DNA from 3 places in the Streptomyces zaehneri genome. Region 2 is predicted to be linked to each of the others. Evidence: riboswitches for the same ligand, from Rfam matches in the RefSeq annotation. Region 2 holds a riboswitch; each other region holds the start of a gene.

Region 1 (10,284 bases), on a different contig from region 2:
TACTGGGCGCCGGCCAGCGAACCGAGTTGTCCACGCAGGCCGTTGATGCGCTCCTGCTGCCGGGCGATGTGGTCCTGGGCCACGCCGACCTGCCCCCGCAGGGTGTCGGCGCGCTCGTCGGCCGTGTTGTAGGCCTCGGTGGCCTTCTCGGCCTCCTCGTAGAGACGGTCCACCTCGGCGCGGGTGTCGTCGTGCGGAGCGGCCGTGGCCGGTACGGCGGACACGGCGCCGAGTGCGGCGGCCGCGACGGACAGCACGCTCAGGGCGCCGGTGGCGCCCCGGTCGAACCCGGACTGTGCAAGGCGGCGATGGGACCCCACGGGATGCCGCGCTCCTTCCGCTGGCGGACAGGGAAACGCGGCAGACAGTAGCCCCGAGGTGGGGGGTCGGCCAAAGACCTCGGCGGCGACGCACAGTGACGCCCCGCCGCTGACGCAGGTCACCGGCGGGGCGTGGGGTCACTTCTCGTTGCGGTAATTCGCCCGTTCGGGCGGCGTGGTGTCCCGATCCCGGGACCGATCAGATCCGGACGCCGAACTGGAAGGGCATGTTGTTGATCGACTCGTAGCGCACGACGGTGCCGGTGCGCGGGGCGTGCAGCACCTGGCCGTTGCCCGCGTAGAAGCCGACGTGGTGCTGGTCGCCGTAGAAGATGACCAGGTCGCCGACCTTGAGGGCGCTCTGGGAGTAGATGCGCGTACCGGCGTTGGCCTGGGCCTGCGAGGTGCGCGGGATGGAGACGCCGGCCTGGGCGTAGGCCCAGGAGGTCAGGCCCGAGCAGTCGTACGTGGCGGTGCCGGTGGCGCCGTACTGGTAGGGCTTGCCGAGCTGGCTCTGGGCGGCCTGGAAGGCGGCCATGGCCCGGCCGGAGCCCGTCGGGGAGTCGCCGAGGTCCACGCGGTCGCCGGCGTCGCGGCTGGCGCGGGCGTCGGCGGCCGCGAGGGACGCCTGCTCCTTGGCCGTCAGCGTGTTGAGGAGCTTGCGCGCCTCGGTGAGCTTGGCCTGGACTTCCTTCTTCTTCTTGCCCAGTTCGGTGCGGGTGGTGGCGAGGTCCTTGAGCTTGGTGGAGGCCTCGCTGCGCTCCTGGGCGAGCTCGCGCTGCTTCTCCTGGATCTTCTTCAGGGCCTCGACCTGCTGGGCGCTGAGCTGGTCGGCGGCGGACGCCTTGTCCAGGTAGTCGTCCGGGTTCGAGGAGAGGAGCAGCTGCAGGGAGGGGTCTATGGACCCGGTGCGGTACTGGGCCGCGGCCGCCAGGCCCATGGAGTCGCGCAGCTCGTTGAGGTCGGCCTGACCGCGAGCGACGTTGTCCTGGATGGTGGAGATCTCCTTCTGGAGCTTCTCCTGCTTCTCCTTGGCACCGTTGTACTTCTCGGTGGCCTGCTCCGCGTCCTCGTAGAGCTTGTCGACCTTGGTCTTGACCTCGTCCTTCGTGAGCTTCTCGCTGGGCGCCGCGTTGGCGGCCTGCGAGCTCAGTACGACGGCAGCGGCGGCTGCGGTGGTCAGCACGGTCACGCGTGCGCGACTCGGCTGCTTCGGTCGACGGTGGGACGCCACGGAGACGGGCTCCTTCTTTTGAGTGATCACCCGTTTGGAGATACGAGCCCTGACCTTAGTGACCTCGCCGTGATCAGTTCAAATCCTCAGGAGAAAAAAACCCATCACGCAACGCAGTTTTTTCAATCAACTCACGTGCAGTCATGCTCGATTGACGCTACGTTGCGTGACGATCCCGCCAATTCGGTCAATAAACCTGGAACTTCGACGTTTAGGACAGCCGCTTCAGAAGTACCGCGGAAGCCACCGGTCGGGCACCCGCCTTGGCGATCCCGTCGGCCACCTCACGGTCGGTCGAGGCGACGATGACCGGCCGGCCCGGCGGCTCGGCCCGCACCAGCTGACGGATCAGCTCGTCGGCCGTGACACCCGGCTTGGAGAACAGCACCCGCACCCCGCGCGGCGGCGCGAGCAGCACCGGAGCGGCCAGCTCGGCCCCGTCGAAGACGCAGGTGACCTCGGCGCCGGTCTGCGCGGCGAGCTGCGAGAGCTGCCCGAGAAGCCTGAGCCGCTGCTTCTCCAACGGCATCTGCGGATAGCCGGTCTTGGTGACGTTGTAGCCGTCGACGACGAGATGGGCCTGGGGCAGCGCGAGCAACTGGTCGAGAATGGCCGGATCGTTCTCCGACAGTGCCCGCGTGGCGATGTCCTTCGGGGTCATTCGTCCCGGTTCGACCGCGTCGACGGTTGCCGCCGGACGCACCGACACCGGCGGCAACGCCAGCTCCCGCCGCAGCCCTTGGGCCGCGTCGAGCACCGTGTCCAGCAGCAGCCGCACCCGCATGTCCTCGACGCTGCGCCCCTCGCGCGCCGCCCGCCGGGTGGCCTCCAGCGCCGCCTCCACCTCGCCGAGCCGCGCCTTCAGCCGCCGCGTCTCACTCTCCGCGGCCGACACCTGGGTCTGCCCCTCGGCGCGCACGGTCTCCAGCTCGCCGCGCACCTTGCGCAGCGCGGCCTCGCCCCGCTTCACGTCGCTGAGGGCCGAACGCAGCTTGCGATGGAGCGATTCCGCTTCCTTCTTCGCGGCGTCCAGCTCGGCGCGCAGCCCCTCGGTGCCCGCCCGGGACTGCTCACGGGCCCGGTCGAGCTCCTCGCGCAGCCGCTCCAGTTCGGCCCGGCTCTCCTCGCCGGCCCGCTCGGCGTCCGCCCGCTGGGCCTCCTCACCGGCCGCGGTGACCAGCTTCACCCAGCCGACGGGCCGCAGCACATAGGCCGCGGCCGCCACTTCGTGCGGGTCCGCGGCCGGGGTCGGCGAGCCGGAGTCGAGAGCGCCGGCGAGTTCCGGCTGGGCCTCTCTGAACTTCTCGGCGATGCGCTGCCGGAAGAGCGGATCGGTCTCCAGCGCGGCCGCCATCGCGTTGCCCGCGAACTTCGCCCGCCGGTTCGGCGCGAACCGGGCGTACTGCCGCAACTGGACGGGCAGTTCGCCGACGGTCAGCCCGCCGAAGCCGTCGGAGACGATCTGTACGACCCTGCGCCGCACGCCGTCCGGCAGCGGACGGTCGAGCATCTCGGCGGCGCCGTCGCCCGGCCCCCCGCCTGCGCTCTCCACCATCCGTCACACCCCAATACTGTGCGGGCCTCCCCCACTCTCGGCTTCGCTCGAGCGGGGGGACCCCCATCGTCAGGAACCGGCGCCCGGCCGATCCACGAGTTCCACCTGGTCCACGGCGTTGCACCAGCGGCACCGCACCGACTCGATGGTCTCACTGACCACCTCGCGCTCCTCGACCTTCGGCTCACCGGCGAGGTCGAGGTGCACGTACTCGACGACCTTCGACGAGCGCGTCACGTCGAACCGCGTGAGGTTGCCGCAGAGAGTGCAGCGCCACCGCGTCGCGGCGGTCGGCAGGGGAACCGTCATCGTGGCTGTCCGCTTCCTTCTAGTGTCGTGCTTCCGGTTGACGGGGTCGGGCCGGAGGCTCCCCCGCGCGTATGGCTCGTAACCCTACGGCCTGGCGGGTACTCGCCGCCCATCCGTCCGCGGCGGCGAGGCGGTCCGGACGAGCGCGTCCGGTTACGTCATGCTTTGTTCTCATGATCGGCGACTGGAACGGGACGGTCGGCAGGGTGGTCCGCAACCGCCCGGCGCCGGTGACCTACGCACTGATCGCGCTGTGCTGCCTGATCTTCCTGATCGGGCCCGCCTCGGGCTTCAATCCGGCGTACGGCTCCGGCGACGAACTGCTGGCGGCGCAGCGCGCCTATTTCCGGCGCTGGGGCGTGGTGCCCGGCGAGCTCTTCGAGGGCGCGCCACGGGCCGCCCTGACCCCGGCCACGGCCCTCTTCGTCCACGGCAGCTGGGTGCACCTGCTGGGCAACATGCTCTTCCTCTACGTCTTCGGGACGATGACCGAGGACCGGATGGGCCGCGTCGAGTTCACGCTCTTCTACCTCGGCTGCGGCTACCTGGCCCTGCTGGGCTACGCCGCCGCCAACGCCGAGTCGTCGCAGTCCCTGGTCGGCGCCTCCGGGGCGATCTCCGCGGTCCTCGGCGCGTTTCTGTACCTCTTCCCCCGGGCGCGGGTGACCAGCCTCCTGCCGTTCCTGTTCTTCCTGCCGCTGCGCTTCCCCGCATGGGTCGTGCTGCCCTTCTGGGCGGCCCTGCAGTGGGTGGCGGCGGGGCGGGCCGCCCAGGGGCCGGGGGTGGCCTATCTGGCGCACCTGGTGGGCTTCGGCCTGGGGCTCCTCTACGCGTGGGCCCGTTTCGGGCGTACGCGTAGAGTGAGGCCCGCCCCAGCTCCGGCTCCCGAGGGAGAGAACCAGCCGTGATCACCGCGATCGTCCTCATCAAGACCAGCGTGGACCGGATTCCCGAGATCGCGGAGCGGATCGCTTCGCTGGACTCCGTCAGCGAGGTCTTCTCCGTCACCGGGACGTACGACCTGATCGCCATGGTGCGGGTGAAGGAGCACGAGGACCTGGCGGAGGTCATCCCGGGCAGCATCAGCAAGATCCCCGGGGTGGAGGGCACGGACACGCACGTCGCCTTCCGCACCTACTCGCAGCACGACCTGGAGGCGGCGTTCGCGATCGGGCTGGACTCCTGACCGGCTGAACACCGCCTCCGGCGGACCGTCGTTCAGACCGCGGGCACGCAGCGGCCGTCTTCCGTCCGGTACTGCCACCGCGCGCCCTCGCTCACCAGTTCGCGCACCGCGTTCACGAAGCGCTCCACGTGCTCGTCCGGGGTCCCCGCGCCGAAGCTCACCCGGATCGCGTTGAGCGACTTCTCGCCGGGAGCCGCCTCGGGGGCGCCGCACTCGCCCTGGGTCTCGGGGTCGCTGCCCAGCAGGGTGCGCACCAGCGGGTGGGCGCAGAACAGGCCGTCGCGGACCCCGATGCCGTACTCGGCGGAGAGGGCGGCTGCGAAGTGGGAGCTGTTCCAGCCCTCGACGACGAAGGAGATCACGCCGACCCGCGGCGCGTCGTCGCCGAACAGGGACAGCACCTTCACCTGCGGGACCTCGGCCAGACCGGCCCGCACCTTGGCGATCAGGTACTCCTCCCGGGCGACCAGGCTGTCGAAGCCGGCCTCGGTGAGGGCCTTGCACGCGGAGGCGATGGAGTAGGCGCCGATCACGTTCGGGGAGCCGGCCTCGTGGCGGGCGGCGCTCTCGTGCCACTCCACGTCCACTCCCCCGTCCTCGCGCCGCGTGACCTTGCGGCTGGCGCCGCCGCCGGCGAGGTACGGGTCGGCCGCCACCAGCCAGTCGGCGCGGCCGGCCAGCACACCGCAGCCGAAGGGCGCGTACAGCTTGTGACCGGAGAAGGCGATCCAGTCGACGTCGAGCTCCTGCACGGAGACCGGGTGGTGCGGGGCGAGCTGGGCCGCGTCCACGACGATCCGGGCGCCGTGGGCGTGCGCGGCGGCCGCCAGCTCGCGTACCGGCCACAGCTCGCCGGTGACGTTCGAGGCGCCGGTGACACAGACCAGGGCCGGGCCGTGGGGGTCCCGGTCGGCGAGGGCCCGCTCCAGCGTCTCGACGGCCTGGCGCGGGGTGCGCGGGGCGTTGAGGTAGGTGACCCGGGCGTCCTGCCAGGGCAGCAGCGAGGCGTGGTGCTCGGTCTCGAAGACGAAGACCTGGCAGCCCGCCGGGAGGGCCCGCGCCAGCAGGTTGAGGGAGTCCGTCGTCGAGCGGGTGAAGACCAGCTGGTCGTCGGGGCGGCAGTCCAGGAACCCGGCCACCGTCCTGCGGGCGCTCTCGAAGAGGTCCGTGGACAGCTGCGAGAGGTAGCCGGCGCCCCGGTGGACGCTGCCGTAGTACGGGGCGTAGGCCGCGACGTCGTCCCAGACGCGCTGGAGGGCGGGGGCGCTGGCCGCGTAGTCGAGCGCCGCGTAGGTGACCTCGCCGCCCGTCACGAGCGGGACCGTGACATCCCGGCCGAGAACGGGCAGCGGCGCACAAACGGTACGGGCGGCGGCAGCGGTGGAGACAGACATGGCGAACTCCCGTGAGAGGCAAGGGTGAACCGCCGTGCGAGCGGGCATGGCTCGAGCACGGAGGAAGGTGAAAGGGGTGTGCGGAGGCGGGGCTCTACGCCCTATCGCATTCGCTTGCTCACGGAAGACTCCCTCGAACGACCAGGACCCCTGGCGGTGCTCACTCAGAAGAGTGCGAGGGGTCCGCGCTTGCCGTAGACCTCGCTGCCTACGACCTGGTCTTCACCCGGGGCACCCCGCCACGGACGGAGGGTTGCCGGACAGTCGGCCGGGGCCTCATGACTGTCACTCATGACCTGATACGGGAACGTACGTGAAGTGATCGCCGTCCCGCAACCCGTGTCCGGATCGCGGGACGGACCTCAGCGGCGAGGCGTCACGCCCGGGTGGCCGCGACCCAGCGCTCCAGCGCCCGTCCGGCCGCACCCGAGTCGATCGACTCGGCCGCCTTCTCCATGCCGTCGCGCAGTTGCCCGGCAAGGGTCCCGGAGCCCGGCTCCAGGGCCACCAGCGCCGCCGCCGAGTTCAGCAGCACGGCGTCCCGCACCGGGCCCGTCTCGCCGTCCAGGAGGCGGCGGGCGACCTCCGCGTTGTACGACGGGTCCCCGCCCCGCAGAGCCTCGACCGGGACCAGCTCGAGCCCGACGTCACGCGGGTCGAAGGTCTCCTCGGTGACCTTGCCGTCGCGGACGACCCACACATGGGACGTGGCCGTCGTGGTCAGCTCGTCGAGACCGTCGTCGCCCCGGAAGACCAGGGACGAGTTGCCGCGCTCGGCGAAGACGCCCGCGACGACCGGCGCCATCCGCGGGTCCGCGACCCCGACCGCCTGGGCCCGCACCTTGGCGGGGTTGGTCAGCGGGCCGAGCACGTTGAACACCGTGCGGATGCCCAACTGGCCGCGCGCGGCGCCCACATGACGCAGCGCCGGGTGGAACTTGATCGCGAAGCAGAAGGTGATCCCGGCCTCCTGGGCCACCTCGGCCACCCGCCGCGGGGTCAGCTCCAGATTGACGCCGAGCTTCTCCAGGACGTCGGAGGCGCCGGACGCGGAGGACGCCGCCCGGTTGCCGTGCTTGACGACCGTGGCGCCCGAGCCGGCCACCACGATCGCCGACATCGTGGAGATGTTGACCGTCTTCGCGCCGTCACCGCCGGTGCCGACGATGTCGACGGTCCGGCCGGGCACCTCGATCAGGTTGGCGTGCTCGTACATCGCCCGGACGAGCCCGTTGATCTCCGCGACGGTCTCGCCCTTGGCCCGCAGCGCCACCACGAACCCCGCGATCTGCGCGTCGGTCGCCTCGCCGCGCATGATCCGGTCCAGCGCCCAGAACGTGGCGTCGGCGTCCTGGTCGCGCCCGTACAGCAGACCGTTCAGCACCTCGGGCCAGGAACGGCCCGCCGCGGTGTCGCCTCCAGCGGGGGTCACAGCGCTCATAGCCGCTCCTGCGTGTGTCGTCGTGTACGTCGTGCGCCTCGTGACAAGGTGCACCCCACCCTATCCAGCCCGTGGGCACGGCAAAGGGCCCCGTCCGAAGACCGGACGGGGCCCTTTCCTGCGGCGTGGCGACGCCTCAGCGATCAGTGGTGGCCGTGGCCGCTCGTGATCTCCTTGTACTCCTCCACGGTGGCCTTCGGAATCTGCTGGTCCTCACCGAAGTACGCCCCGCTGATCTTGGCGCGGAGCTTCTCCTTGCCCGTCACCTTGCGCTCGACGCCGTTCTCGTCGACGGCGGCGCCGATCGCGGCCGGCTCGTACTGCTCGTGCGCCGTGAGGGTGTGCAGCTGCTCCTGGCTGAGCGGCTCGTGGATCTCGATGAACTCACCGTGCGGCAGGCGCTTGATGGTGCCGGTCTCGCGACCGTGCAGCACCTTCTCCCGGTCCCGGCGCTGGAGGCCGAGGCAGATCCGCTTGGTGAAGACGTACGCGATGACCGGTCCGACGAAGAAGAAGATCCGGACGAACCAGGTGATCGAGTTGATCGACAGGTGGAGGTGCGTGGCCCACAGGTCGTTGCCACCGCCGACCAGCGTGATCATGTACATCGTGACCCAGGCGACGCCCAGGGCCGTACGGGTGGGCGCGTTGCGCGGACGGTCCAGGATGTGGTGCTCGCGCTTGTCGCCGGTGACCCACGACTCGATGAAGGGGTACATCGCCAGCGCCGCGAGGACCACACCGAAGAGCACCAGCGGGATGAACACGCCCAGGACGAGCGTGTGACCCCAGAGGTTGATCTCCCAGCCCGGCATGAAGCGGATCAGGCCCTCGGCGAAGCCCATGTACCAGTCGGGCTGGGCGCCGGTCGACACCTGGTCCGGACGGTAGGGGCCGATGGCCCAGATCGGGTTGATCTGCGCGATGCCAGCGACAGCCGCGATCACACCGAAGACCAGGAAGAAGAAGCCTCCGGCCTTGGCCATGTAGACCGGCAGCAGCGGCATGCCGACGACGTTCTTGTTGCTCTTTCCGGGGCCCGCGAACTGCGTGTGCTTGTGGTAGAAGACCAGGATCAGGTGGCCGACCACGAGCCCGAGCATGATGCCCGGCAGCAGCAGGATGTGGATCGAGTAGAACCGCGCCACGAAGTCGTGGCCCGGGAACTCCCCGCCGAACAGGAACATCGAGATGTACGTGCCGACGATCGGCATCGACAGGATCGCGCCCTGGGTGAAGCGGACACCGGTGCCGGAGAGCAGGTCGTCCGGGAGCGAGTAACCGGTGAAACCGGTGAACATGCCGAGGACGAACAGCAGGAAGCCGAACAGCCAGTTGACCTCACGCGGCTTGCGGAACGCGCCCGTGAAGAACACGCGCATCATGTGCACGAACATGCCGGCGAGGAAGATCAGCGCCGCCCAGTGGTGGATCTGCCGGATGAGCAGACCGCCGCGCACCTCGAAGGAGATGTGCAGGGTGGAGCTGAACGCCTCGGACATCAGCTGTCCCTGGAGCGGGACGTAGCTGCCGTGGTACTCCACCTCGTTCATCGACGGGTGGAAGAACAGCGTCAGGTACACACCCGTGAGGATGATGATGATGAAGCTGTAGAGGCAGATCTCACCCAGCATGAACGACCAGTGGTCGGGGAAGATCTTGCGCATGTTGGCCTTGGCCAGGGTGTAGATCCCCAGCCGGCCGTCGGCCCAGTCGGCGATCCGCTCGCCCGCCGGAGCCTTCCCGCGGTCACGGGACTCGTTGCTCTCGGTGTTCTCGTTCGTACTCATCCGCGCTCCCAGAAAGCAGGACCGACGGGCTCTTCGAAGTCGCCGAGCGCCTCGAGATAGCCCTCGTCGTTCACACCGATGCGCAGCTGCGGCAGGGCGTGGCCGGCGGGGCCGAAGATCACTCGGGCACCGTCGGAGAGGTCGAAGGTGGACTGGTGGCAGGGGCACAGCACATGGTGCGTCTGCTGCTCGTACAGCGAGATCGGGCAACCGACGTGGGTGCAGATCTTCGAGTACGCCACGATGCCCTGGTAGGACCAGTCGAGTTCCTGCTTGTCCTTGATGTTGTCCGGCTGGAGCCGGACGATCATCAGGGCCGCCTTGGCGATCTCGTTCTGGAACTCCTCGTCGTGCTCCTCCAGGCCCTCGGGCTTGGCGAAGGTGAGCGAACCGACGGCGACGTCCGAGGGACGCAGCGGCTCGTTCGTGTTCATGTTGACGAGCAGCTTGCCCTTGGACCACAGCGTGTGACGCAGCTTGTCCTCGGGCAGCGGGCCGAGGTCGCGCAGCAGCACGACACCGGACAGCGGCACGAGGGTGAGCGCGCCGAGCATCGTGTTGCGGATCAGCTTGCGACGGCCGAGCGCGGACTCCTTGGCGCCCTGCTTGAAGTCCGAGTGGACCTTCGCGCGGAGCTCGGGGGAGGCGGCGATGGCGTGCCGCTCGTCGGCGACCTCGACGTCCGACATCAGGGTGCGGGCCCAGTGGACCGCGCCGGCGCCGATGGTGAACAGCGCCGTGCCCAGCGTCAGACCCAGCGCGAAGTTCAGCGCGCTGAGGTGGCCGATCGGGAACACGAAGATCGACTTGTCGGCGGGGATCGCCACGTACGAGGCGATGAAGCCGACCGTGGCGAGCATCGACAGCGTGAACAGGAAGGCGACCGCACGCTCGGACCGCTTGGCGGCCCGCTCGTCGATGTCCTGCACGCGATGCTCGTGAGGCGGCAGCCCCGGGTCCGCGAACGGGTTCTGCTCGTCCGCGACGCCTACGGCGCTGCCGTGTGCGTGGCCCTGCTCAGCGGGCAGGTTCTCTTCTGGAATGTCTTGGCTACT
Region 2 (10,284 bases):
TGCTCCGGACCGCGCTGGCGCCCGCGACGGACGGCTCGCCGGCCTCGTGGTTCCTTGCCCCACCTGGCCTGCGGGCCTCACCGACCCGGTCCTCGTTGTCACTCTCACCTTCAGAGTGCTAACGCCAATGATTAGCACTCGACCCATGAGAGTGCAAGCGCCTCCGCCGGACCCGTGCCCTTCCGGACACCCCGCACGGACGGCTCGCCGACGCCTCGCGGACGTCCCCGGACAGACCGAGCGGACGTCCCCGGACAGGCCGAAGGGCTCGCCCCCCGTGGGGGTGCGAGCCCTTCGTCAGTTGTACAGAAGAACGACGCTTTCAGTCGGCGCGTGCTTCAGCCGGTCGCGAGCCGGACCATGTCCGCCTGCGGCCCCTTCTGACCCTGCGAGATCTCGAAATCGACCCGCTGACCCTCTTCCAGGGTGCGGTAGCCGTCCATCTGAATCGCGCTGTAGTGGACGAAAACATCCGCACCACCGTCGACCGCGATGAAGCCGTACCCCTTCTCCGCGTTGAACCATTTGACGGTGCCCTGAGCCATGCCTAACTCCCCTATTACTGGCCCTTGCACGGATCCGCACTTCGCGGATCCGGGTCAGACCTCACCCCCCGGTTGGCTTGGGGGCGTGCGCCGGAACGCGTCGACCGCGGCTGAATGTATCTGTCCAACTGCCGTCTGCAACAGGTCAGTCGGACGAGAATTCCGGACGCGCGGGATCCGGAATGTGGCGAGAATTCGCCTGAATTAAGGGCAAGTCGGGCCCTGCATAAGCCACAAAAGCCACGAAAGAGGCGCACACATTGGCTGCTTCTCATCGGGCGCGGGGCAGAAATCAAAGGCTCCGGATCCGGCGATCCGGACCGGGTTCCCCAACTGTACCGCGCTCAACCACACTGAATTGCCCCCTCCGCTTCTATCGCGGAGAGGGCAATTCGATGAACACTCGGTAATCGCTGTTACCGACGGTTACTACCGATGGGTACTGAACTACGGTCAGCCACCTGCGACGGCCGGGATGATCGAGACGCCCGCGCCGTCCGGGGTCGCCGTCTCCAGACCCTGCTCGAAGCGGACGTCGTCGTCGTTCACGTACACGTTGACGAACCGGCGCAGCTTGCCCTGGTCGTCCAGGACCCGGGCGGCGATGCCGGTGTGGTTCTTCTCCAGGTCGGCGATGACCTCACCGAGGGTCGCCCCCTCGGCCTTCACCTCGGCCTGGCCGCCGGTGTAGGTGCGCAGGATGGTGGGGATGCGGACGTTGACGCTCATTCTCTTTCGACCTCCGGTCAGGCGGAGCGCCCAGAAGGGGCGCGGGGCTGTCTGGATCGTGCGGCTGCCGCCGCGTGGGCGCGACCAGCCCCACGGCCCGCAGACGAACGACGGAACTCTCAGCCGAGACCCGCGTCCCGGAACGACTCCAGGTTCGGACGGATGGTCGCGGTCAGCCCGGTGCCGGCCACCGCGTCCAGGGTCTTCAGTCCGTCGCCCGTGTTCAGCACGACGGTGGTGAGCGTCGGGTCGAGAAGACCGCTCTCGATCAGCTTGCGCGTCACGCCCACCGTCACACCGCCGGCGGTCTCCGCGAAGATGCCCTCGGTCCGCGCCAGCAGCTTGATCGCGTCGACGATCTGCTCGTCGTTCACGTCCTCCACCGCGCCGCCGGTGCGCCGCGCGATGTCGAGGACGTACGGACCGTCCGCCGGGTTGCCGATGGCCAGCGACTTGGCGATGGTGTTCGGCTTCTGGGGGCGGACCACGTCGTGCCCGGCCTTGTAGGCCACGGAGACCGGGGAGCAGCCCTCGGCCTGCGCTCCGAAGATCCTGTACGGCCTGTCCTCGACCAGCCCGAGCTTGATCAGCTCCTGGAGACCCTTGTCGATCTTCGTGAGCTGGGAGCCGGAGGCGATCGGCACGACCAGCTGGTCCGGCAGCCGCCAGCCGAGCTGCTCGCAGATCTCGTACGCCAGCGTCTTGGAACCCTCGGCGTAGTACGGCCGCAGGTTGACGTTGACGAAGCCCCAGCCCTCGCCCGCCGAGTCGCCGATGAGTTCGGAGCAGAAGCGGTTGACGTCGTCGTAGTTGCCCTCGATGCCGACGAGCTCGCCGCCGTAGACCGCGGCCATGACGACCTTGCCCTGCTCCAGGTCGTGCGGGATGAACACGCAGGACCGGAAGCCCGCCCGGGCGGCGGCGGCGCCGACGGCGCCGGCCAGGTTGCCCGTGGAGGAGCAGGAGAGAGTGGTGAAGCCGAACGCGCGGGCGGCCTCGATGGCCTGGGCGACGACACGGTCCTTGAAGGAGTGCGTCGGGTTGCCGGAGTCGTCCTTGACGAAGAGCTTGCCGGCGTCGACGCCCAGTTCACGGGCGAGGTTGTCGGCCTGGACGAGCTTGGTCCAGCCGGGGTTGATGTTGGGCTTGTCGGCCACGTCCGCGGGGACGGGCAGCAGCGGCGCGTAGCGCCAGATGTTCGCGGGCCCCGCCTCGATGCGCTTGCGGAGCTCCTCCGTGTCGTAGGAGGAGAAGTCGTAGGCGATCTCGAGCGGGCCGAAACACTCCTCGCAGGCGAAGACCGGGCCGAGGGGCACACGGTGGCCGCACTCGCGGCAGGTCAACGCCGCGGCCGGACCGAGGTCGACAGCAGAGGACGTCGTAGAGTCGGTGGTGCTTGCAACAGTCTGCGCAGCCATGTGAGGCGAGGCCCTTTCTCCTCATCTTCCTCACGACGCATCTCGCCGTGAGACGGATTTGGCACCTTCCCGAGCCGGGAGCCTCGCGAAGCGATCACCACGTGGATCAGTGATCGTTACGAGACCGGCTGGAGGGTTGCCGGGGCTTCATCGGGCCGTATCCCTCTGCCCCTCTGGATGAGCGGTATGAAGTTGTGAACGCGGGCGACCTCGGACATGCGATGGTCATCCGCGTTGTTCAAGACTGTAACCGAAGGCCAGGACAGTTGAGAGAGTCGTCCGAACCGCGAGATGGATCACACGGTCACCTCCCGTGCACCCGGTGTGATCACGACAGTGAGGAGCCGCAGACTGTGCTTCGAGAAACTGAGCGCTGGCTGGCCACCCGCTCCTGGTCCGTGACCGATCGTCCGCTCCACAGGATCCTGGCCGCGAAGCGCGCCACGAACCAGTCGGTGTCCGTCGTCCTGCCCGCGCTGAACGAGGAGGAGACGGTCGGCGACATCGTCGCGGTCATCCGTCACGACCTCATGCACCAGGTCCCGCTCGTCGACGAGATCGTCGTCGTCGACTCGGGATCGACCGACCGTACGTCCGAGGTGGCCGCGGCGGCCGGCGCGCGGGTCGTCCACCGGGACGACATCCTGCCGCGGATACCGGCCGTGCCCGGCAAGGGCGAGGTCCTGTGGCGCTCCCTGCTGGTCACCACCGGGGACATCGTCTGTTTCATCGACGCCGACCTGAGGGAGTTCTCCTCGGACTTCGTCTCGGGGATCGTCGGCCCGCTGCTCACCGACCCCGGGGTGGATCTGGTCAAGGGCATGTACGACCGTCCGCTGGGCGGCGCGGCCGGCCAGGGCGGCAGGGTCACCGAGCTGATGGCCCGCCCGCTGCTCAACATGCACTGGCCGCAGCTGGCCGGGTTCGTGCAGCCGCTCGGCGGCGAGTACGCGGCCCGCCGGAGCCTGCTGGAGCAGCTGCCCTTCCCCGTCGGCTACGGCGTGGAGCTGGGCATGCTGGTGGACGCCCTGCACCTGGTGGGCCTGGACGCCCTCGCCCAGGTCGACATCGGCGTGCGCAAGCACCGTCACCAGGACGGGCAGGCGCTGGGCCGGATGGCGGCGGCCATCTACCGCACCGCCCAGCTCCGGCTGGCCCGCGGGCACCTGATCCGCCCGTCCCTCACCCAGTTCGAACGGAGCGCGGACGGCTTCGAGCCGCGCACGTACTCCGTGGACACCGAGGAACGGCCGCCGATGGCGGAGATCGCGGAGTACGCGACCCGCAAGGTCGCGTAACGCGTCGGACGGGCCGTATACGGCGATAGCGCCGATAACGGCGATATCCGGCCAGATACGGCCCGTCCACACAGCGCGACCGTACGTTTGAGCGTTTCCCGACCGGGCTAGGTTGAGGCGTATGGCTTCCACGCACGACACTGCCGCCCCGGCCGCCGAGGTGCTGGTCGCGTCCAACCGCGGCCCGGTCTCCTACGAAGTACGCGAGGACGGCTCGCTGCACGCGAAACGCGGCGGCGGCGGGCTGGTCTCCGGCCTGTCGGCCATCGGCCCCGAGGCGGGCGCCCTCTGGGTGTGCTCGGCGCTCTCCGACGGCGACCGGGAGGCGGTCCGGCGCGGTGTCGGCGAGGAGGGCGTTCGGATGCTGGCCGTTCCGGCCGACGTGCACGCCGACGCGTACAACGGCATCGCCAACTCCGTGCTGTGGTTCGTCCACCACCTGCTCTACCAGACGCCGCTGGAGCCCGCCTTCGACGCGGAGTTCCGCCGCCAGTGGGCGTCGTACGAGGCCTACAACCGGGCGTTCGCGCAGGCGCTGGCCGAGGAGGCGGCGGACGGCGCGGCGGTCCTCGTCCAGGACTACCACCTGTGTCTGGTGCCGGGGATGCTGCGTGAGCTGCGCCCTGACCTGCGCATCGGCCACTTCTCGCACACGCCGTGGGCGCCGGTGGACTACTTCGCGCTGCTGCCGGGGGACATCCGCGAACAGCTGCTGCACGGCATGCTCGGCGCGGACCGCCTGGGCTTCCTCACCCGGCGCTGGGCGGACGCGTTCACCTTGTGCTGTACGGAGTTCGCCGGCGGACCCGGCAAGACGCAGATCGGCGTGCACGGTCTCGGCGCGGACGCCGACTTCCTGCGCGAGCGCTCACACCGGCCGGACGTCGACGAGCGCATGGTGGCGCTGCGCGCGGAGATCGGCGAGGGCCGCAAGGCGATCGTCCGCGTCGACCGCACCGAGCTGTCCAAGAACATCGTGCGCGGGCTCCTGGCCTACCGGCAGCTGCTCGACGACCACCCGGAGTGGCGCGAACAGGTCGTCCACGTGGCCTTCGCCTACCCCTCCCGCCAGGACCTCGCCGTCTACCGCGACTACATGGCCGAGGTGCGGCGCCTGTCCGAGGAGATCAACGAGGCCTACGGCACGCCCGGCTGGACCCCGGTCCTGCTGAACCTCAAGGACGACTTCGCCCGCTCCCTCGCCGCCTACCGGCTGGCCGACGTGGCCCTGGTCAACCCGATCCGGGACGGCATGAACCTGGTCGCCAAGGAGGTCCCGGTCGTCTCCGACGAGGGCTGCGCGCTGGTGCTGTCCCGCGAGGCGGGTGCCTACTGGGAGCTGCGCGAGGACGCGATCACGGTGAACCCGTACGACATCCTGGAGACCGCCCGTGCCCTGCACGAGGGGCTGACCATGAAGCCGGAGGAGCGGGCCGAGCGCACGAAGCGGCTGTCCGCGGCGGCGACCGCGCTTCCCCCGGCCCGGTGGTTCCTGGACCAGCTGAACGCGCTGCGGGAGCTTCAGCCGAGCTGAGCGGCCAGCTCCCGCAGCAGCCGTACGACGCCGGCGGGCCCTGCCATTCACCTGCGCACGACGCGAGCCCGCCCCTGAGTCCTGAATCCGAGTGCGTGCCGATAAATCTCCGGCAACCGGTAGCGTCCGTCAGAATCCCTGGCCAACGCACCTGCTTCGACAAGTGCGGCGATACCGGGAGCATCCAGCCCGACGTCCTCCGCGCTGAAGGGCATCAATACCTCCGGCGCATACCGTTCCAGTCCTCGCAGTAGTTCGCCGAGCTGTTTGTTCTCCTGGCCGATCTCCTTGACCTTCTCCGAACTGCACATCGCGAGCGCGTCGCGCATGGCAATCGCAACGAGCAGGCGGTCCGTCTGTTCGTCTCCTGCGGACAGGTCCGCAGCTTGCCGGAGGAAGCGCACGACGTCCCGGGCCTGCACCTGATCATTGAAATCGGCCAGCGCCGCCGGCACCCAGCGTTCCGACCAGGCTTCATGCGAACTGTCCGAGCCGAGTTTGGCGCCCCACACAGGGCGGAGCGCCTGAGCGATGTCTTCGTACGACAGTTCCATGAGTTCCCGGTCGGGCTTCGCCACGGCCCGGGCGGTCACGGCAACCCACAGGGCAAGCCGGAGTGCCTCCTGGGCGTCCCACCTCAGAGCATAGGCCTCATATCGGTCAAGGAACTGGCCGAGATTCTGCCGGATCGCCCACGTCGCCAGGTCACGTCGGACGAACACCACCACGCCGAGCGGACGTCCGCGTAGCGAGCGCAACCAGTCGGGCACTTCGACCAGCAAAGTGCGCAGTGCCACGCGCTTGGCCTCGCCTTCGAGTTCCTGAAGGAAGTCCTCCAGCCCGTCGAAGACGAAGAGCAGTTTCCGCTGTGCGCCGAGTGCCAGGAGTTCCCGTTCCGCGTCGAAGCCGGCGTCCGGGGCGACCTCGCTGCCGCCGGCGATCGCCATGCAGCGCAGCCAGACGTTGAGCCAGACGTAGGAGTCGGTGCTGTCGTCGCCAGAGCGCAGGGCATCGTTGAGCACCTTGAGGATCTGACTACGAGTGGCTCCCCGGCCTCCCGCGGCCCGGTCACGCAGATCCTGTGGTCCGGTACGCCCGTCCCCGGTGGGCTGCTGGTCAAGGTTGGCGGGATCAAGGACAGGCACGACGAGCGCATCGTCCAAGACCTGCATCCTGGCTCTGCGGGCAAAGTCCGACCAGCTTCCGGCAGCACACATCCGTGCGAACGTGAACGTCTTTCCGGCACCCTTGGCCCCCACGACCACGGTCACGGGCAACGAACTGCGGTGATCGCCGATCAGACGCTGCAACGGCTCGGTGGACAGGAAGCCCAGCGCGCCGTCCAGACCGGTGCGTTCGGCGAAGACGAGCGACGCCGCGCGTTCACGCAGGGCGCTTCGGCGCTCCTCAACGCTCGTGGGAACGTCAGCCTCGTTCCCCACCGCCTCCAGCAGGGGCTGTGGGGCCAGTTCGGCCACCCTGTCCCCGAGCCCGCAGCGGCGTACGACATCGACCACGTCGTCCCAACTGCGCGGCAGCGCGATCAACTCATCGCGAAATGGGCTGACCAGAGCAACCGTCACCGCCTGCGAGTCCAGCGAGAACTCCAGCTCGTGCTCGTCGCCCTCCGTCACTCCGAGCACGTCGTCGAGGGCCTGTACCAGGACTTCCCGGGCAGCCTCGGCATCAGCGTCGTGGACGTCCATGCGGTATTGCGTCACTACGGCGGCCGGCGCGGGGTCTCGGCCCAGGAGCGCGGGGGCCTTGGCTCCCAACTGCCGAATCATGCGGACCGTTCCGTCCAGGGACTGGCTGCTGAGGGTAGTGACGAACACCCTTTGCACCCGAGGGTCGAGGAGCACGGGCGCGGACAGCTCGGATGCGCCGGCTCGCAGATCCACGATCACCACATCGAAATCAGCCGCTGCCGCAACCTCCGCCAGGGACTCGGTGAGAAAGTACTTCGACCGATCAGGAGTGAGCAGGTCGACCGGCTCGATACGCGGGGGGCCGAGCCGGGAGCGACGCGTGGCCGGCAGAATCGCAAGCTTCCCCTGGCCGGTACCTCCGACAACGTACTGTCCCGCGAGGTAGCCGCGCACGATGTCGACCACGGACGACAGGTCTCCACCGGTCGTGCCGTGCAGAAGCGCAAGAACATCCTCGTAGGCGATGTCGCAGGTTCCGCCCTGGGCCTGGTGCATCCAGGTGATGCCCGGTGCCTCGAGGTCCGCATCGATCAGCAGGACGCGTTGTCCGAGTCGAGCCAAGTGATCGGCAAGGGCGACCGCATGCACCGTGCGGCCCACACCACCCTTGAAGGAGTGGAATGCGATCATCTGGACATCGCCGGGGAAACCGTCCGCGAGCGGTCGGGCAAGGCTCATTGCCAGTTCGGCAGTTGTCCGGCGCTCCGTCAGACGGGGGACTCGTCGCTTCTCCACCCTGCCTTCTGCACGATGGAGTGTCACGGGGATGCCTTCGGTACCGAGGCCGCTCGGCCGGTCCAGGGCAAGCACCAGTTCGCCCTCTGCTCCTCGCACCGACCCTCGGCCCAAGGCACGGTCCAGCCAACCACGGACGTTGTCTTCGGTCGTTTCCGGTGTGATCGTCAGCACCAGTTGGTCCCACCAGGCGTCCGCCTCAAACAACCAGTCGGGCCAGCGCCCGACAGCCGCCAGAAACGCAAGGTGTTCGTCGACATCCACCCAGGTGAAGAGACGACCAGGCACGGTATCGCCATGATCGCCAAGGTCCGGTTGCGCTCTCACTCCGCTGTTCACGCCGTCCATCACTTCCGAGACTCCGAGATCAAGGTACGCAGCGCGTCCAAGGCGAGTTTCTGATCAGCCGCTTCCAGATCCGCACCGTACCGCCACGCCTCGTGCAACGCGTGGGACTCGACCTTCTGGAGGGCGCGGCCGTTGACCCGGGGCCGGGCGCACCCCTTCAGTGCGTCCTGAGCCTCTGGTGACAGCCTGAGTTCCTGTGCCAAGGCCCGCAGGTCGTGCGTACGCAGTTCCGTCGACCATGCGGGTGATGCTACGGCGCGGCGCGACGACTCTGCGTGACGATTTCTCTGTTCACGAAGCCGAAACCGGCCGACCAACACTGCGGATTCGACCTTCAGTCAGCCATCCTGGCCGCCAGCAAGGCCAGCAGCCGTACGACGCCGGCGGGCCCGTCGACGACGAGGTCCGCGCGCTCCGCGAGTTCGCCGACCTCGGCGCTGCCGCTGCACACCAGCAGCCCGGGGACACCGTCCGCGCGGAGCTTCTCCACGGCGGCGAAGGCGGGCAGGTCGCCGAGGTCGTCGCCGGCGTAGAGGACGGACCGCGCGCCGGTCTCGCGGACGTGCTCCAGCAGGGCGACGCCCTTGTCCATGCCCGGCGGGCGCAGTTCGAGGACCATCCGGCCGGGTTCGACGATCAGGCCGTGCCGGGCGGCGAGGTCGGTGAGCGGGGCCCGCAGCGCCTCGAAGGCGGCCCGGGGGTCGTCGGCGCGGCGGGTGTGGACGGCGACGGCCCGGCCGCCCTTCTCCTCGACCGAGACGCCCGGCAGGTCCCCGGCGGCGGCCAGGACCCGCGGGAGTTCGGCGCGGACGGCGGCCACTCCGGGGTGCGGGGCCGGGGCGCTGAGGGCGCCGGTGCGGGCGTCCCAGCGTTCGGCGCCGTAGTGGCCGAGGACGCAGAGGTGCTCCAGTCCTTCGGCCCCGGCGAACCCGCCGTGCCGTACGGCGACCTCGGCGGGCCGCCCGGTGATGACGGCCACGGCGGCGACCTTCGGCGCGAGGGCGGTGAGCGCGGGGACGGCGTCGGGGTGGGCCCGGGCGTCCTCCGGGTTCTCGACGATCGGGGCGAGGGTGCCGTCGAAGTCGAGCGCGACCAGCGCGCCGGCGGGCCGGGCGACGATCGCGTCGAGCGCGGCGCGGCCCGCCGGGGTGACCGGAACGGGAAGAGGGAGGGGACGTCGGAGGGGATCGGGTTCCGAGGAGTGCGTCTCGTGGGTGCCCATACGCCGACGATAACCAACGCACGCCCGTGGCCAGGACGCGGCTGACCGTTCCCGCCGGGCGCGCGACGCCCTGCACGGCACCTCGCCGCGGTGGCGGATCACCCGAGTACATCCGGTACGCGGGCGGTCCTGCGCCTCGCGACGCAGCGCACCGGACGCCGCGTCCCCGACCTCACGGGTCAATACACTCAGCGCTCCCCCCGCCTCGCCTCCCGCACCCTGCGCAGTCTGTTCACCGTGACCGGGTCGTGGGCGAGGGCGCGGGGGTCGTCCAGGAGGGCGTTGAGGAGTTGGTAGTACCGGACCGGGGACAGGTCCAGTTCCTCGCGTATCGCCCGTTCCTTCGCGCCGGGGCCGGAGAACCCGCGCCGTTCCAGGGCGAGGATGCCCCGTTCCCCCGCCCCCAGCTCGTCCGCTTCCGCTCGCCGCTCCATGTCCGCACGGTAACGCCCGGCACCGACAGCGGCCCAGCGCCGGGCGGCCCGTCAGCCGGTGCCGGCGTCCAGCGTCGTGGCCGTGGTCTGGAGTTCGCCCAGTACGCCGGCCGGGTCGCCGTTCGCGGTCACGGCCTGGCCGATCCGCTGTTTGATCTCCGCGCTGACCTTCGCCCAGGAGGTCCGTCCGACGGGGTAGGTCTCGGAGAGCGGGAGCTCGTCGAGGAACGGCTTGAGGTCGGCGTCCTCCTCGGCCGCGCCCATGACCTGGGAGGCCGAGGTGGTGACCGGCAGCAGGTCGTACTCGCGGGA
Region 3 (10,284 bases), on a different contig from region 2:
GTGGGCGCGGCCGGGCGGCTCACCGCTGACCGCGCCGAATGGGTGGGGGGTGCGAACCGGCCCTGACACGGGCTTAGTTCACTACGTGATTTAAGAAGTGAGTAATGACCCTGTCAAGAGTTTGGTCTGGACCGGATTCGCGAGGCCCGGATTCGGGAGGCCCGGTTCCGGAGGCCCGGATTCGGGAGGCCCGGATATGGGAGGCCCGGTCCCGTAGGCCCGGATTCGGGAGAGGGGCCTGTGGAGCCGGAGCCGGATGCCATGGGGGGGGTGGTCCGCCGCCCGGCGGTCGCGGGAGGGCAGGATGGGACCATGAGCGTAGTCAAGATCAACGTACTGGCCGTCCCGGCGGAACAGCGGGAGACCCTCGAGAAGCGGTTCGCCGCGCGAGCCCACGCCGTCGAGAACTCGGACGGCTTCGAGTGGTTCGAGCTGCTCCGCCCGGTCGAGGGCACCGACACCTACCTCGTCTACACGCGCTGGCGTGACGAGGCGTCGTTCCAGGCCTGGCTCGAGGGCCCGATGAAGGCCGCCCACCGGGGCGACACGGAGGGGGAACGGCCCAAGCCCGCGGCCTCGGGCTCCACCCTGTGGTCCTTCGAGGTGGTGCAACAGGCGGCACCGAAGGGCGAGTAGCCGCTCCCGCCGGCGGGTGGCCGCCGCGCCGTCCACCCGCCGCCCGCCGCGGCCGGCCGCCGGTCGTCACCGGCGGTGGCCGGCCGTCCCGGCCGGCGTCGGGGCCGTACCGCTGCGTCGCGGGCCTCCGGGCCCCTCAGGACGTCAGGCCGCTCGGCGTCAGAGCGGGCTCGGGGAAGGTGACGCCGGTCAGCTCCTCGGACACGGTCCACAGCCGCAGGGCGGCGGCCGGGTCGCTGGCCGCCGGGGAGCGGCCGACCAGGGTCGGGGCGCCGCGCATCTCGAAGAGGCCGTCGGGGCCGACGTAGCTCGCGCCGGGCAGGTCCCGGACGGCGGCGTACAGGGTGGGCAGCGCGCCGGCCCGGCTGTCCTGGGCGACGAGCCGGTTGCCCAGCCGCATGAAGAGGCGCCGCAGGAAGCTGGCGTCGTGCCCCTGGAGGTTGGTGGCGGCCCAGCCGGGATGTGCGGCCAGGGCACGTACGGGCGAACCCGCCTCGCCGAGCCGGCGCTGGAGTTCCAGGGTGAAGAGCAGGTTGGCGAGCTTGGACTGGCTGTAGGCCGCCATCGGGGTGTACTCGCCGGTCAGGTCGAGGTTGCCGAAGTGGATGCGGGGACTGCCCGGCATCCTGTGCGCGCCGGACGACAGGACGACCACGCGGTCGGTGACGTGCGGCAGCAGCAGGTTGGTCAGGGCGAAGTGGCCCAGGTGGTTGGTGCCGAACTGCGTCTCGAAGCCGTCCTTGGTGCGGGCCTCGGGGACGTTCATCACGCCGGCGTTGTTGATGAGCAGGTCCAGGTCGCCGCGCCAGCCGGCGGCGAACTCGCGCACGGAGGAGAGGTCGGCCAGGTCGAGCCGGCGCACCTCCACGCTGCCAGGCACGGCCGCGGCCGCCGCCTCGCCGCGTCGGGGGTCCCGCACCGCCAGGACCACGTGGGCGCCCGCGCGGGCCAGGGCCTCGACGGTGGCGAGGCCGAGCCCGCTGTTGGCGCCGGTCACCACGGCGGTGCGGCCGGTCTGGTCGGGGATGTCGGTGGTGTTCCAGGGCTGGGTGGTCTTCATGTCCTTTGCCATGCGTCCAATGTATGCGGTGCTCACAATGTTTGCAACGATAACAATGTGGGCGCTGCTCACGCCGGGCTAGGCTGAGGGCATGAAAAGCCGCCCCTACCACCACGGAGACCTCCCCGCGGAGCTGCTCGCACGTGCCGAGCAGACCTTGCGCGAGAGGGGATCGGGAGCGCTGTCACTACGGGAACTGGCCCGTGACATCGGGGTGAGCCCCGCCGCGCCGAGCCGCCACTTCAAGACCAAGCAGGCATTGCTGGACGCCCTGGCGCTGACCGGCTTCGAGCGGCTGGCCGCCGCCATCTCGGCCGCCCAGGAAGGCGTCGGCGAGACGTTCGCCGAACGCCTGGACGCCGCGGCCCGCGCCTATGTCGGTTTCGCCGTGACCAACGCGGCGCTGCTCGACCTGATGTTCTCGGCCAAGCACAGCCCGCAGGCGTCGGCGGCACTGGGCGCGACGGCCCACCTGTGGTCCGAGCAGCTGCTCGAACTGATCCGCGACGGGCAGCGCCGGGGCGAGGTGCGGCAGGGCGAGCTGGAGCGCGTCGCCCTGCCGATCTTCGCGGCGCTGCACGGCTATGCCGGGCTCACGGTCAGCGGCCTGCTGCCACCGGAGGTCACCGGGCCCGGCCTGGACGACGTGATCGCGTCCGCCCTGCGCGGCTGCCGGCCGGAGTAGACGCTCACAGGCCCCGGGGCATCAGGGCGCCCGGACGACCGGCTCGCCGTTCATGCCTGCGCTGTCACGCAAACCCGCGTCGGACAGAAGGCGACACCGGGCTCATGACGGCCGTCCGCCGAACTGCCAGTCGTGGACTTCGACGTCGGCATACCGGTCCGGGGCCAGAACGGCGCGCGCCGAGTCCGCGTCCGGGGCTCTGAGCAGCACCGCGGTACCCACCCGGGTGGCTCCGTCGTCGGACAGCAGCGGCCCGTACGCGATCAGCTCGTCCCGGTCGGGCGGCACGACGAAGCCGTCGTCCGTGTCCGGGCCGAGCCCGAGCACCAGGTACCGGCTGCCACCGCTGCGGCCACCGGGGAAGTCCCACATGGTGCGCCCCAGCGTGTTGCGCCACCGGCGCAGCAGCACGTCCCGGTAGACACCTGCCTGGTAGTTGGGCTCGTCGAAGGCGAACGCGCGGGCGGCGACGGCATCCGGGAGGTCGACGATGTGCACGCTGCCGGTGGCGGTGTCGCCGTCGGCGTCGAAGGTCGGGCCCCGGGCGATCATCTGCGCCGCGTACCCGTCCATGTAGGACCAGTGCTTCTCGAGCAGTTCGTCACGCAGGGCGGCGGAGGCGGGCCGGTCACGGTGGTAGCAGAAGAACTCCATACCGGCAGACCCTTCCCAAGTCCGCCCGGTATCTCAACCGGCTTTCGGCGGGGACGAGCGCGGGCACGGGCTTCCGGGGGACCGGTGACGCGGCACCAGGGCGGGAAGCCGGTCCAGGCCCGTGTCGAGCAGGATGCGGTCGACGGTCTGCGGGAGCGTGCTGTCGGCGCCGATGACCGTCTCGACGTCCCCCGGCAGCAGATCGAGCTCCCGGTACCAGGAGCGCAGGTCCGCCTCGCCGACCTCGTGGGCGATCGGCTTGGTGGCGTGACGCACCAGGGTTTCGGCGAGCGGCACATGGAGGTAGTAGCCGTGGGTCGGGCCGCGATGCTCCCCGCGCAGTCGTTCGAGCATGGGCCCGTACCGATCGGCGTAGAGGATGCCTTCGAGGACGACGTGGTAGCCGGCGTCCAGGGCATAGCGGGCGACGGCCTCGATCAGTCCGATGTTCGCCGCGCCGGGGCGGTCGTGCTCGCGCAGCACGACCCGGCGGAGGTTGTCCTGCCCGACCAGGGCCAGGCCCCGGCCGAACCTCTCGCGCAGACCTGCCGCCACCGCCGACTTGCCCGAGGCGCTGTTGCCGCGCAGGACGACCAACCGGGTTTCTGGGGTGCCCACCATCACGGCACTCACGCTACCGGCCCGGGCGACACCGACGCGCGCAGCGTCGCAACCGGATCCGTGCGGTGGCGGGGGCCGGCCCAGGGATTCGGCGTTTCAATGTACCTACACGCAGGGCGAGTCGAGGGCCCCTGGCAAGGTGCCGGCGGCGGGCCCGACGGTGCGGCCGGACCGGCCGGCACCCGGACGTGGACCCCGTTGTCTCCGCGAGAGCACTGTTCGAACCGACCGAAAATATGAACGGGTGTACGTACCAGGGTCGTTGGGACGTAGGTTGTGCCTCGAACTGCCCACGCCTCGGCCGAAAGACGGACGCCCCTCATGACCGACCATGTGACCACGCCCGGTGCAGCGGCACCTCAGAAGATCGACACCTCGGTGCCGCACTCGGCCCGCATCTGGAACTACTGGCTGGGCGGGAAGGACCACTACCCCGTCGACGAGCAGGCCGGTGACGCCTACACCGCCGTGTTCCCCGGCATCGTCACCATCGCGCGCAGCAGCCGCGCGTTCCTGCGCCGCAACATCACGTACCTGGTCTCCGAGGCGGGCGTACGGCAGTTCCTGGACGTCGGAACCGGTCTGCCGACCGCCGACAACACCCACGAGGTCGCCCAGCGCCTCGCCCCCGAGACCCGGATCGTCTACGTCGACAACGACCCGCTGGTCCTGGCCCACGCCCGCGCCCTGCTCTACTCCACCGCGGAGGGCGCGACCTCCTATGTCGACGCCAACGTGCTGGATCCGGAGCGCATCCTGGCGCGCGCCGCGGAAACGCTGGACTTCAGCCGCCCCACCGCGCTCATCCTCAGCAACATCCTGGGTCACGTCGCCGACCACGCCCAGGCCCGCTCCATCGTCACCACCCTGATGGCGGCACTGCCGTCCGGCAGCTACCTCTCCGTCAACGACGGTTCGCGGGGCATCGACCCGGTCTTCGAAGAGGCCCAGGACGCCTACAACGAAAGCGGCGCCGTCCCGTACAACCTGCGCTCCGTCGACGAGATCACGGCGTACTTCGACGGCCTGGAACTCCTGGAACCCGGAGTCGTCCCGGTCCCCCTGTGGCGCCCGGAGGCCACCTCCCCGGCCCCCGCCGTCATCGCGGAACACGGCGGCCTCGCCCGCAAGCCGTAGCATCCACGCCGCCGCCCTCCGCACCGCAGGGGCGGCCGGCGCGCGCCGACGCCACTCCGCCGCACCCGCCGTCAGGGCCGGTGCGGCGGAGCTGTTCAACTCTCCTACCGATATTGACGGATAATGTCAGTGCTCCGTAAGATCGGCCCCGGCATTGAGTGTCAGCATCAAGCCCTGGCTAGCTGACCGGCAACCCTCCTGCGCGGTGGGGTGCTCCAGGTGAAAGCCCGGCAGGGTCACCGACCCCGCAAGCGCGTGGCCCCGGTCCAGGGGCCTGAGATGTGGAGGACCAGAGTGCGGCACAGCGGCAACCTGAGTGCCTCGATCGCGACCGCGGAACTGTTCTCCGGATTCTCGCGCAGGCGCCACATCGACCTCCAGCGCTCCGCCAGCTGTCTGTGTCAGGGCTGATCACGCCCCACCCCGCAGGCTGACCCTCGCCCACGGCACGGTCACGCCGCCGTCGACCCGGTCGTCGACGTCCCCTCCCCCTGAACAGTTCTGAGCAGCGCCGGCCCGTGCGTGGCCGGCACCCTCCGCGCATCGTCATGGCCGCGTTCGGCACCGGCATGCGCGCGGTGACCCTGGAGTAGGAGAACCATCCCGTGACAGCGCATCCGGATTCCCGTACCCCCCGGTGGGCGGCGCTCGCCGCACTCGTGACCGGCAGCCTTCTGCTCAGCGCCTGCTCGTCCAGCGGCAGCGGCAGCTCGGGCGGCGAGGGCGGCAGCCCGAAGTCGGGTGGCACCCTGACCTTCGCGGTGGGCTCCGACGCCGGCTGCGTGGATCCCCAGCAGGTGGGCAGCAACGACACCATCTACTCACTGCGTCAGGTCGTGGACTCCCTGACCGACCAGGACCCCAAGACCGGCAAGATCGTGCCATGGCTCGCGAAGAGCTGGGACATCAGCTCGGACACCACGACGTTCACGTTCCACCTGAGATCCGGGGTGACCTTCAGCGACGGGACACCGCTCACCGCGCAGGTGGTCAAGGACAACTTCGACGCGGTACCGAAGCTCGGCGCCCTCGGCACACTCGCCCAGGGGTACCTGAGCGGCGTGCAGAGCACCACCGCCGTGGACCCCCTCACGGTGCGGGTGAGGTTCAAGCAGCCCAACGCGCAGTTCCTCCAGGCCACGGCCACGCACTCGCTGGGGATCGAGTCGTCGGCGAGCGTGCTCAGGAGCCCGCAGGAGAAGTGCAGCAAGGGCGTGGTCGGCTCCGGGCCGTTCGTGCTGAACGGCTATGTGCAGAACCAGTCGATCACCCTGGCCAAGCGCGCCGAGTACGCCTGGGGTTCCTCGCTGTGGACCAAGCAGGGCGAGGCGTACCTGGACAAGCTGGTGTTCAAGGTGGTGCCCGAGGCGGGCGTGCGCACCGGCAGCCTGCAGTCCGGCCAGGTGGACGCGATCGGCAGCGTCGGCAGGGCCAACGAGGCGGCGCTCGAGGGCGGTGCGGTGAACCTCCAGGCACGGGCCAACCCGGGCGTGGTGTTCAACCTGGGGCTCAACAACTCCCGGCCGCTCTTCAAGGACGCGAAGATACGCCAGGCGATCCTGTTCGCCATCGACCGGCAGCAGATCGTCGACGCCGTGTTCCCGACCGGCACCGTGCCGGCGACCAGCATCCTGGCGCACACCACACCGGACTACACCGACCTCGGCTCCGACCTGACCTTCGACGCCGCCAAGGCGAAGTCCCTGCTGGGATCGGCCGGTTGGAAGGCGGGCAGCGACGGCGTCCGGGTCAGGGACGGCAAGAAGCTGAGCCTGACCGTCAAGTGGTTCGCCAACGCGGCCACCAACCAGCCCGCGCTGGAACTGATCCAGCAACAGCTCAAGGCCGTCGGTGTCGAGGTGGTGCTCAAGCAGCTGCAGATCGCCCAGTTCTCCCCGACCCTTCAGTCCGGTGACTTCGACGCGGTGTGGGGCAACGTGACCCGCGCCGACCCGGACATCCTGCGCAGCTCTTACTCCACCCTGCTGGCCAACTTCTACCACCTGCCGGCCGGCCCGCTGGACACCGCGCTGACCCGGCAGGCCGCGACGACCGACGCGGCGAAGCGCAAGCAACTCGTCACCCAGGCACAGCAGTTGATCGTGCAGAACGCCTACGTCGTCCCCGTGGTGGAGCTTCAGACCCAGCTGGGAGTGGCGAAGAAGGTGCACAACCTCGGCTTCGAGGCCTCCAGCCGGATCCAGCTGCACGACACCTGGATCGGATAGCGGCCGGCATGCGTCCCTATGTGGTCAAGCGACTCGCGCAGGCCCTCGGAGTGCTCTGGGCGGCCTACACGGTGTCCTTCCTCGTGCTGGACTACCTGCCCGGTGATCCCGTCTCGGCGATGGCCGGCGCGGGAGCGGACACGGGCCAGGTCGATCCGGCCCAACTCGCCGCGCTGCGGCACGAGTACGGCTTCGACAAGCCGATTCTCGCGCAGTACGCCGACTATCTGGGCAGGGCGGTGCGCGGCGACTTCGGCGACTCGGTGTCCACCGGGCGGCCGGTGACCTCGACGCTGGCGGACGCGCTGCCGCAGACCCTCCAGCTGACCGGGGCGGCACTGCTCCTCGCGGTGTTCCTCGGCGGCGGGCTCGCGGTGCTGGCGACCTGCACCACCCGGCGCTGGCTGCGCCAGCTGCTGCTGTCGCTGCCGCCGCTGGGGGTGTCGGTGCCCACGTTCTGGGTCGGGCTGGTCCTCGTCGAGCTGTTCTCCTTCCGGACGCGGCTGTTCCCGGCGTTCGGCAACGACGGGCTGCGGGGCCTGGTACTGCCCGCGGTCACGCTGGCGGTCCCGACCGGCGCCCTGGTGGCGCAGGTACTGGCCAAGAGCCTGCTCACGGCGCTGGACCAGGCCTATGTGGAGACCGCCCGGGCCAAGGGCGCCGGCCGGCTGCGCATTCATCTGCGGCACGCGCTGCGCAACGCCTCGCTGCCGGCGCTGACGGTCGTCGGACTGCTGGCCGGCCAGCTGATCGCCGGTTCGGTCGTCGTCGAGACGGTGTTCTCCCGCGACGGTCTGGGCCGGGTGACCGCCGCCGCGGTCACGGTCCAGGACATCCCGCTGGTCCAGGGGGTCGTGGTGTTCGGGGCGCTGATCTTCGTGGCGGCCAATCTGATCGTCGATCTCGTCTACCCGCTGCTCGACCCGCGGATCGTGGTGGCGGCGAGCAGGAAGGTGCGTCCCGCATGAGCCGGACACTTGCCGACGGCGTCACCGCTGGAACGGCAGGAACCGCTGGAACGGCAGAAACCGCCGGGGCGGTCGGAGCGGTCGAAGCCGCGGCCGGCCTGGCCCGGCCGGTGGATCCCGGGGCCCATCCGGGCCCCGCGAGTACCGGCCGCGGTGTCGGACCGCGACGGTTCCCGCTGTTCCTGCTGCGCCGGCCCGGGCTGCTGGCCTCGGTGCTGGTGCTGGTGCTGGTCGTGCTGGCCGCGTTCTGGCCGGGGCTGTTCACCTCACAGGACCCGCTGCACGGGGTGCCGGCGGAGAACTTCCGGAGCCCCGGCGGCGGGCACTGGTTCGGCACCGACGAGCTGGGACGTGACGTGTTCTCGCGGGTGGTGCACGGTGCCCAGCTGTCGCTGAAGGCGACCCTGATCGCGGTGGGGTTCGCGTTCGTGGTCGGCGGCCTCATCGGCCTCGTCGCCGGGTTCGTCGGCCGCTGGGTCGAGGACGTGCTGATGCGCTTCGTCGACGTACTGCTGTCGATTCCGTCGCTGTTCCTGTCCCTGGCGCTGGTCACCGCGCTGGGCTACGGAACGGTGAAGGTGGCCGTCGCGGTCGGCATCGCCAGCGTGGCCGGCTTCGCCCGGGTGACCCGCGCGGAGGTGCTGCGGGTACGGCAGGCGGTCTTCGTCGAGGCGTCGCGCTCCTGCGGGGCCCGCTGGTACTCGGTGCTGGGCCGGCACGTCCTGCCCAACGCGGCGGGCCCGGTGATCGTGCTCGCCACCCTCGAGTTCGGCGCCGCCGTCCTCGCCGTGTCGTCACTGAGCTTCCTCGGCTACGGGGCGCCCCCACCGGCGCCGGAATGGGGCACCTTGATCTCCGACGGGCGCAACTACCTGGCCAACGCCTGGTGGCTCACGGCGCTGCCCGGACTGGCGATCGCGGCGACGGGCCTGGCCACCAACCGCATCGCGCGGGCGCTGGACGGCGAATGGTCCCGACAGCGATGACCGGCCCCACGACGAACGAACCCGAGACGGACGTACCCGTGACGGAAGAAGCCGGGACGGAAGAAACCGCGACCCACGAGTCCGCGACCCACGAGTCCGTGACCCACGAGTCCGTGACCGGCCAGGGCGTGTCCGGCCACAGCGCGACCGGGCGCCCCACGACCGGCACGGCCGCGACGAACGGGGCCGCGACAGCCGAGACCGCAACCGACAGAACCGCGACGGACAAGGCTGCCAACGAGAAGGCCGCGACGGACAGGACGGCAACCGACAAGGCGACGACGGCCGAGGCTGCGAGCGGCAGGGCCACGACGGCCGAGGCGGCACCCGGCGAGGTCACTGTCGACAAGGCGGCGCCAGCCGAGGCCGCAACCGGCGAGGTCGTCGCCGACAAGGCCACGACGGGCAAGTCCGCCACCGCCGCGGCCGCCACCGACAGGACCGCCGCACCCGAGGCCGCGACCGACGCGGCTTCCGTGGACGCGGCGTCAGCGGACGAGCCCGCGCTGCTGGAAGTGCGGGGCCTGTCCGTGTCGTATCGCACGCGTGGCGGGACCGTGCGCGCGGTGCGGGGCGTGGACCTCGACGTATGGCCGGGGCAGGTCACCGCGGTGGTCGGCGAGTCGGGTTCCGGGAAGAGCACGACCGCGCACGCGATCACCCGGCTGCTGGCGGCCAACGGCGGCATCGACGCCGGTACCGTCCGCTTCGGCCGGCACGACCTCACCGCACTGTCGGAGCGGGAGCTGCGTACCGTACGCGGCGCACGGATCGGTCTGGTGCCGCAGGACCCGACGGTGTCGCTCAACCCCGTCAAACGCATCGGTGAGCAGGTAGCCGAGGTACTGCGCATCCACGGCCTGGCGACCCGCCGCTCCGCTCCGTCGGCCGCCATCGCGATCCTCGACGAGGCGGGGCTGCCCGACGCGGCCACCCGCGCCCGGCAGTACCCGCACGAACTGTCCGGCGGGATGCGCCAACGGGCCCTGATCGCGGTCGCCATCGCCGCGAAACCGCAGCTGATCATCGCCGACGAGCCGACCAGCGCCCTCGACGTCACCGTGCAGCGCGTCATTCTCGACCACCTCCAGCACCTCACCGAGGAGTCCGGCACCGCCGTGCTGCTGGTGACGCACGATCTCGGTGTGGCCGCCGACCGCGCGCAGCGGCTCGTGGTCATGTCCGAGGGCCGGGTCGTCGAGGCCGGGCCCACCCGCGACGTCCTGGAGAACCCGCAACACGCTTACACCCGGCGGTTGCTGGCCAGCGCGCCCGGTCTCACCACCGCCCGGCCGCGCGTGACGGCCGC

The links. A riboswitch is a leader RNA that binds a small molecule or an ion and turns the genes downstream of it on or off. The one in region 2 is predicted to bind S-adenosylmethionine.
Region 1: it holds a riboswitch for S-adenosylmethionine, as region 2 does, so the genes downstream of both, QQM72_RS22610 (aminotransferase class V-fold PLP-dependent enzyme) here and thrC (threonine synthase) in region 2, are expected to answer to the same signal.
Region 3: it holds a riboswitch for S-adenosylmethionine, as region 2 does, so the genes downstream of both, QQM72_RS29800 (putative leader peptide) here and thrC (threonine synthase) in region 2, are expected to answer to the same signal.

What each region holds. Positions count from the first base shown of each region.
Region 1 covers NZ_JASTTJ010000013.1:184,987-195,270, forward strand. The annotation lists gene QQM72_RS22580 (C40 family peptidase) at 1-320, opposite strand, end outside; gene QQM72_RS22585 (C40 family peptidase) at 520-1,554, opposite strand; gene QQM72_RS22590 (NYN domain-containing protein) at 1,766-3,109, opposite strand; gene QQM72_RS22595 (hypothetical protein) at 3,179-3,418, opposite strand; gene QQM72_RS22600 (rhomboid family intramembrane serine protease) at 3,592-4,326, shown strand; gene QQM72_RS22605 (Lrp/AsnC family transcriptional regulator) at 4,323-4,604, shown strand; gene QQM72_RS22610 (aminotransferase class V-fold PLP-dependent enzyme) at 4,637-5,998, opposite strand; SAM riboswitch class IV at 6,179-6,295, opposite strand; gene trpD (anthranilate phosphoribosyltransferase) at 6,375-7,439, opposite strand; gene qcrB (cytochrome bc1 complex cytochrome b subunit) at 7,583-9,229, opposite strand; gene qcrA (cytochrome bc1 complex Rieske iron-sulfur subunit) at 9,226-10,284, opposite strand, start outside; gene qcrC (cytochrome bc1 complex diheme cytochrome c subunit) at 10,284-10,284, opposite strand, start outside.
Region 2 covers NZ_JASTTJ010000020.1:40,443-50,726, forward strand. The annotation lists gene QQM72_RS28620 (cold-shock protein) at 339-545, opposite strand; gene QQM72_RS28625 (ubiquitin-like small modifier protein 1) at 999-1,274, opposite strand; gene thrC (threonine synthase) at 1,394-2,692, opposite strand; SAM riboswitch class I at 2,711-2,876, opposite strand; gene QQM72_RS28635 (glucosyl-3-phosphoglycerate synthase) at 3,046-3,990, shown strand; gene QQM72_RS28640 (alpha,alpha-trehalose-phosphate synthase (UDP-forming)) at 4,112-5,524, shown strand; gene QQM72_RS28645 (KGGVGR-motif variant AAA ATPase) at 5,572-8,316, opposite strand; gene otsB (trehalose-phosphatase) at 8,651-9,538, opposite strand; gene QQM72_RS28655 (DUF3263 domain-containing protein) at 9,727-9,972, opposite strand; gene QQM72_RS28660 (ABC transporter substrate-binding protein) at 10,024-10,284, opposite strand, start outside.
Region 3 covers NZ_JASTTJ010000021.1:102,712-112,995, reverse strand. The annotation lists gene QQM72_RS29830 (antibiotic biosynthesis monooxygenase family protein) at 313-636, shown strand; gene QQM72_RS29825 (oxidoreductase) at 773-1,708, opposite strand; gene QQM72_RS29820 (TetR/AcrR family transcriptional regulator) at 1,788-2,381, shown strand; gene QQM72_RS29815 (YciI family protein) at 2,484-3,035, opposite strand; gene QQM72_RS29810 (kinase) at 3,069-3,656, opposite strand; gene QQM72_RS29805 (SAM-dependent methyltransferase) at 3,978-4,793, shown strand; SAM riboswitch class IV at 4,944-5,053, shown strand; gene QQM72_RS29800 (putative leader peptide) at 5,073-5,204, shown strand; gene QQM72_RS29795 (ABC transporter substrate-binding protein) at 5,399-7,021, shown strand; gene QQM72_RS29790 (ABC transporter permease) at 7,030-7,989, shown strand; gene QQM72_RS29785 (ABC transporter permease) at 7,986-8,975, shown strand; gene QQM72_RS29780 (ABC transporter ATP-binding protein) at 9,452-10,284, shown strand, end outside.